Regions from separate parts of the Solidesulfovibrio sp. C21 genome, predicted to be linked through region 2. Evidence: riboswitches for the same ligand, from Rfam matches in the RefSeq annotation. Region 2 holds a riboswitch; each other region holds the start of a gene.
The links. A riboswitch is a leader RNA that binds a small molecule or an ion and turns the genes downstream of it on or off. The one in region 2 is predicted to bind cobalamin.

Region 1 (2,192 bases), on a different contig from region 2:
GCCTGCCCACCCTGGCCAATGGGTTTATCGACATCGATATGAAGACCATCGTTCGCGACTCCGGGTTGGAGCAGCGCCGTTGCGAACGCGCCATCAGGCAGATCAGAGAGGCCAGCCGGCTTCATGGCGGTGACTCAGCCGAGGGGCCTGAGCGACGAAGGCCGGTACTTCGGCTGCCGGGCCATCCGCGTTATCACTACAGCCTTTTTTGAATGGCTGGGATTGGGACCGATGCTGCGGCGGGAACGGGCTTATATTTCGAGCCGGTGTTCGACTATGAGCAGGTGCTGGTCGTCGGGCCGAACCACCCCTTGCGCGCAGCGAGCCATATTGAGCCGGAACAGCTTGCAGTGGAAATCTTGATCACCTACCCGGTCCACATTGATCGGCTCGATATTTATTCCCGATTCCTCACGCCTGCCGGCATCATCCCCAAACAGCACAAGCGGATTGAAACCACTGAGATCATGCTCCAAATGGTGGCCAGCGGCCGGGGCGTGGCCGCCTTGCCGCGTTGGCTGGTCGAAGAGAATGCCGGCAAATTTGCCGTGTTCCCGGTGCGCTTGGGAGCGCAAGGCATAGACAAGAAAATATTCCTCGGTATTCGCGAGGCAGACGTCGACATCGATTACCTGAGGGCCTTTGTGGATTTGGCGCGTGCGTATCGTGATCGATAGACCCTCGGTAGTGTGTTCCTGATTGGCTACGAAGGTTACACGCTCCTATACTCTTGGCAGCGCTGGTGCCCGTCCCCTCGGGAGAGGGCGCAAGAGGGAATCCGGCTTGACAATATCTGTATGAGCCGGGCAACTACTCTGCATTATTGAACTCGCAGGTCCGCATCCGCGATGCGGCTAAATGGGAAGTCCGGTGAAAAACCGGCGCTGGCCCGCAACCGTGAAAGGGGACGAAAACCGCACTCAGCCACTGTCCGCGCAAAAGGCGCGGATGGGAAGGCGCGGTGAGTAGGACGATCCTTGAGCCGGGAGACCAGCCTGCGAGAAGTCATGGCGGGCTTCGAGGCAGAGCCGACCCATGGGCAACATCTCATCTGATTGGTGGGATGTCGTGTCTGTGTTTCCTCGAGCCCTCCTCTTCTTTCACGAAGCAGGAGGTTTTTTTATGCGTTGCGCACTGGCTGCGCTGGCTGTTGTCATGGTCTTGCCCTGTCTGGCCCTGGCGGCTGAGAACCAGGAAGAAACGTTCGACCTTCCCGAAATGCTCGTCACGGCCACGGCTACCCCGGCTCCGGCCAGCGAGGTCCCCGTCCATGTCGAGATGCTCAGCCGGGATACAATCAACCAGCTTGGCGTGGACACCTTGGGCGAACTGATCGCCCAGAAATCGCCGGGCACAACCATTCAGTACCCAGGCGCTTACACGAGTTTTCGCCTGCGAGGGTTCGACACCTATGTTTCGCCAGGGGCGAACATGGATGCCAAGACCCTGGTGCTGGTGGACGGCAACCCCTTCGGCTCGGGCAATCTTGCGCTGATTCCCCTGGATAACGTGGAACGCGTGGAGATCATGCGCGGTCCCGGATCGGTCCTGTACGGGGCTTCGGCCATGGGCGGCGTCATCAACATCATCACCAAGCGGGGCAACGGCCCCCCCTCCGGTTCCGCCGAAGCGGAATACGGCAACTTCAATCGGTTTCAGCCCAGAGCTTCTTTGCAGGGCGGAAGCCCGGACGGCAGACTGGGCTTTTCCCTGGCCGGCCGGGTGACCACCGTGGAACAGTACGACGCCGGCGGCGGCTGGCAGTACCGCAATACCGATTACCATGACGGTGCCGCGTCGGGAACCGCGACCCTGACCCCGGTGGAAAATCACACCTTCCACATCTTCGGGAATTATTTCAACGCCTGGGACGTGGGCGATCCCGGCCCCACCTATGCGCCCACCCCCACGGCCAGAATCCAGGACGCCATGAAGAACTTCGCCGCCATCTACAACGGAGCCACCCCGTTGCATGATGTGGAGTGGCGAGTGGCAACCTGGGTCAACCAGCACGACTACGCTGATACCGATACGCCCTATTACCAAAAAAGCGCCTTCGTAACGAATCAAGCGGGTGTGGATGGACGCGTCACCGTCCCCACCTTTTCAGTGGGGCGTTTCACCCTTGGCGGGCAATACCGGAACATCCACGAGCACCGATACGGGGACGGCGTGTACGCCCCGGATTCCAA
Region 2 (2,192 bases):
AACTTTTTGAAAAAAGTTTCCCCCTGGACCCCCTTCAAAAACTTTCAAAGGGGATATGGGGGGAGGCACCGGAGGCATCGCGGAAGAGTTGCGTATGGGGCGGCCGCCCCGCGCGGAAAGGGGTCCCCGGGAAGAGAGCGGGTGGGCCCGGACCGGCGGGAAGGCGTCTGGAAAAATGCCAAAACGGCGGGAAGCCGGAGCCGCCCGCCGTGAAAAAATCTGACTCACCAGGAGCCGGTACTACCAGTCCTGGTCCTCGGGTTTGGCTTCCTGCTGCGCCTTGATGACCCGAAGGGCGATGAACACGGAAATAAAGCCGAACAGCACGATGAGACCGGAGAAATCGAATGTCACGGTGAACCTCCCCCAAACGGATGTATTTCGTGAAATAAATCTTTAGCCCCAAAGGGACGCGATGTCCAGATACCCCTGCCGGCCTCGCCCGGTTCCGGCCCTTCTGGCCCTGCTCACAGCGCTTGCCCTGTACGCCGCCACAGCCATGGCCGGCGTCATCACCGTCAAGGACAACACCTACAGTCTCGACGGCGGCAGACCCGTCACCGGGGCCTGGGAAGTGGCCGAAAAAATCGCCGTAGGCAAGGACGTGGCCATCGTGGTCATGGAGGAAAAGGCCAACCCGACCACCATCCAGATCATGCTCCAGCTCCTGGAAAGCCTCCATGTCCCCACGCTGCTCACCAAGCGGGCCGACTACAAGCCCCTGGTCGACCGGGGCGTCATCAAGCCCACCCAAACCCCCGCCTATCCTTGACAGCCGCACCCGCCCCCGGTACTGCGCGGAAACGATCCGGGCGCCCGCATGGGCTCAATAGGGAATCCCGTTTGATTCGGGAGCGGTCCCGCCGCCGTAAGTCCCCCACAGTCGGCTTCCTCGCGCGCCACTGGGAAAACATTCCCGGGAAGGCCGGAGCCGATGGGACAAGCCGGAAGACCTGCCCGGTCGATCACAGGCCAACCCGCCGGCAACGAGGGCTTTTGCCGGCCGGGCGTAAGGACCGGGGCGTCAACCCGTAGCGCGGGGACTACCCGTTACCCTTTTTTATCAAGAGCCCTCCATGCCCATGGAGGTTTTCCCATGCTCCGTTTTCCGCGAGCGCTTTTCGCATTATGGTTGTGTCTGGCCATGGCCGCGCCGGCCCTGGCCGGTCATGAGGCCAAGAAGGAACCCAAAAGGGCCATTGTCGTGGCCGCCTTCGGCACCAGCGTTCCCGAAGCCGCGCCGGCCATCCAGAAAATGGTCGACCGCGTCAAGGCCGCCTATCCCGGCGTGCCCGTTTCGCTTTGCTACACTGCCTCCATGATCCGCCACAAACTGGCCAGGGAAGGCAAGGCCGTGCCGCCTGCGCCGGCCGAAGCCCTGGCCGTGCTGCCCGACAAGGGTGTCACCGACGTGGCCCTTTTCTCCCTGCAAACCATTCCCGGCCACGAGTACGACGACCTCGTGCGTCTGGCCGAGGCCTTCTCCGGCCTGCCCAAGGGGCTGACCCACGTGTCCGTCAGCGCCCCGCTGCTTTTCGCCAAGGAGGATTTCCCGCGCGTGGCCAAGGCGCTGCTCGCTTCGGCTCCCAAGGACCGCAAGCCCGGCGAGGCGCTCGTCTTCGTCGGCCACGGCACCGACCACCCGGCCAACATGGCCTACCCGGCCCTGCAATACACCCTGTGGCAGCTCGACCCCAACGCCTTCGTGACCACGGTCGAGGGTACGCCGAGCTTCGAGAATCTTATCGCGGAGCTCAAAAAGCGCGGCATCAAAAAGGCCTGGCTCATGCCCATGTTCGCCGTGGCCGGGGACCATGCCCATAACGACATGGCCGGCAAGGAAAAGGATTCCCTGGCCTCGCAGCTCGCCGCCGCCGGCATCGCCGCAACGCCCCAGATGCAGGGCAACGGCGACCGTGACGCCGTGGCCGCCATCTGGATGGACCACCTGAAAAAGACCGTGGACGCCCTGCCCGGAAAATAATGCCCCGAAACCGCTTACAAGGCGCGGGAGTGCGCGCCCTGCTCCCGGCCCTGGCCGGGCTGGCCGCCCTGGCGACGGCCTGCCTGGCCGGGGCCTATCCGGCCGGTCCGGGCCAGGTGGCCGCCGTCCTCGGCCGGGCCATGGGCCTGCCCGTGGCCGCCCCGGCCGATCCGGCGCTGACGGCCGTGGTGCTCGACCTGCGCCTGTG
Region 3 (2,192 bases), on a different contig from region 2:
TGGACATCGTGGACCAGACCGTGGGCAAGATCCTGGACCAGTTCGCCATCCCCCACGACCTCTTCCACCGCTGGGACGGCCGGGAGGGGTGATCCGGCCCGCGCCGGCGGGACGGTGCATACGCAGGGGCGGAAAGGTCGCGGCCCGTGGCTTCCCCGGGCATTTGCCTCCTTGAAAAGCGTACGCATCCGGTTTTCTTATCCGGGGAGAACGTCGCCCCCGGAGAATGGGAACGCCTTGTGCGAGGGAGGAAAAAAACATGCCGTCTAGGCGGGGACGGCGAAATGGTTCATGGAATAACAAAAGGAGGCAGCCATCATGCAAGGCGACCACGAACACCACCATGACCATACTCATGAGCACACCCACGAACACGAGCATGAACACGAGCATCCCGGCATCGGCAAGCACACCCACAAGCATGTCCATGTCCATACCCATGAACATGAACACGAGCACAAGCACCCCCACGAGCACGGCGCGGGGGAAGGCGCGCACGAACACCAGCATACCGGCGAGCACGGCCCTCACGACCATGTCCACCCGGACCACGAGCACGTGCCCCACACCCACGATCACTGAGTGACGCCGCGCCGACGACGGATTTTTTTTTCAAATCGCCCGGAAGCGCCGGGGGCGGCCGACCGAAGCCCGATAGCGGCCGCCCCCGCCCCTCTGAGGCCGATTGACTCTCCCGGCCGCTCCCCCCTATACCATGGCTGCGCTGGCGTCCGTCCTCCCCGGGACGGGCTGCAAAAGAGAACCCGGTGAGACTCCGGGACTGCCCCGCAGCGGTAAGCGAAAACGACCTCCGCCACCAAGCACTGGGCTCCCCGGCCTGGGAAGCGGCGGACAGTAGGCACCCGGTCTGCCGGCCGTCACGTTCGCAAGTCCGAAGACCTGCCAGCGCCCGTCCGCGAAGCCTGTTCGCGGACGAACCGCCAGGGAGCCTCGAGGGAGGGCGACCGGCCTCGCGGCGCATGGGGTGGCGTCGCGGCCGCGCGTCTCTCCTCGGTTCCGTCTCGATATCGCGTAGTGGGAACGCGATATCGCAGGGAATGCCATGCTGGAACCGATGACCAGTTCCGATCTATCTTTCGACACCTTGCCGGAATCCGTAGCGTCCGCTGCGCCGGAACGTGTCGCCGTGGCCGTGCCCATGCGCATCAAAAAGCGCGATGGCAAGGTCGTTCCTTTTGACGGCGAGAAGATTTTCTCCGCCATCCGCCGGGCCGGCGCGGTCACGGGCGAGTTCGAGGACGCCGAGGCCCGGCTGCTCACGGCCCAGGCCGTCAAAGTGCTGTCCCACCGCTTCACCGGCCAGATCCCGGACATCGAACGCATCCAGGACGTGGTGGAGCAGGCCCTGATTTCGGCCAACCACTTCCGCACCATGCGCGCCTACTCGGTCTACCGCGAACAACGGGCTAAGCTGCGCCACGACAAAAAGACCGTGGTGGACGTGGCCGCCTCCATCAACGAATACCTCGACCGCCAGGACTGGCGCGTGGCCGCCAACGCCAACCAGGGCTATTCCCTCGGCGGGCTCATTTTGAACGTCTCTGGCAAGGTGGTGGCCAACTATTGGCTCAACCACGTCTATCCGCCGGAAGTGGGCGCCGCTCACCGCGAAGGCGACCTCCACATCCATGACCTGGACATGCTGGCCGGCTATTGCGCCGGCTGGTCGCTGCGCACGCTGCTGGAAGAAGGCTTAAACGGCGTGCCGGACAAGGTGGAAGCCGACCCGCCGCGCCATCTTTCCAGCGCCGTCGGCCAGATCGTCAATTTTCTCGGTACGCTGCAAAACGAATGGGCCGGGGCCCAGGCCTTTTCCTCCTTCGACACCTACATGGCCCCGTTCGTGCGCAAGGACAGGCTCGATTACGCCGAGGTGCGCCAGTCCATCCAGGAGCTGATCTACAACCTGAACGTGCCGTCGCGCTGGGGCACCCAGACCCCCTTCACCAACCTGACCTTCGACTGGAACTGCCCGGACGACCTGGCCGGCCAGCATCCGCGCATCGGCGGCGAGGAGCTGGAGTTCACCTACGGCGAGCTCCAGGCCGAAATGGACATGATCAACCGGGCCTACATCGACGTCATGACCGCCGGCGACGCCAAGGGACGGGTCTTCACCTTTCCCATCCCCACCTACAATATCACCAAGGATTTTCCCTGGGAGTCGCCCA

Region 1: it holds a riboswitch for cobalamin, as region 2 does, so the genes downstream of both, ACMZ6R_RS04710 (TonB-dependent receptor plug domain-containing protein) here and ACMZ6R_RS05450 (sirohydrochlorin cobaltochelatase) in region 2, are expected to answer to the same signal.
Region 3: it holds a riboswitch for cobalamin, as region 2 does, so the genes downstream of both, ACMZ6R_RS17025 (ribonucleoside triphosphate reductase) here and ACMZ6R_RS05450 (sirohydrochlorin cobaltochelatase) in region 2, are expected to answer to the same signal.

What each region holds. Positions count from the first base shown of each region.
Region 1 covers NZ_JBLODY010000008.1:84,108-86,299, reverse strand. The annotation lists gene ACMZ6R_RS04720 (hypothetical protein) at 1-212, shown strand, start outside; gene ACMZ6R_RS04715 (LysR substrate-binding domain-containing protein) at 213-677, shown strand; cobalamin riboswitch at 817-1,014, shown strand; gene ACMZ6R_RS04710 (TonB-dependent receptor plug domain-containing protein) at 1,123-2,192, shown strand, end outside.
Region 2 covers NZ_JBLODY010000010.1:61,852-64,043, forward strand. The annotation lists gene ACMZ6R_RS05445 (hypothetical protein) at 416-772, shown strand; cobalamin riboswitch at 794-976, shown strand; gene ACMZ6R_RS05450 (sirohydrochlorin cobaltochelatase) at 1,097-1,984, shown strand; gene ACMZ6R_RS05455 (FecCD family ABC transporter permease) at 1,984-2,192, shown strand, end outside.
Region 3 covers NZ_JBLODY010000075.1:14,894-17,085, forward strand. The annotation lists gene ACMZ6R_RS17015 (UbiX family flavin prenyltransferase) at 1-92, shown strand, start outside; gene ACMZ6R_RS17020 (hypothetical protein) at 319-582, shown strand; cobalamin riboswitch at 709-923, shown strand; gene ACMZ6R_RS17025 (ribonucleoside triphosphate reductase) at 1,064-2,192, shown strand, end outside.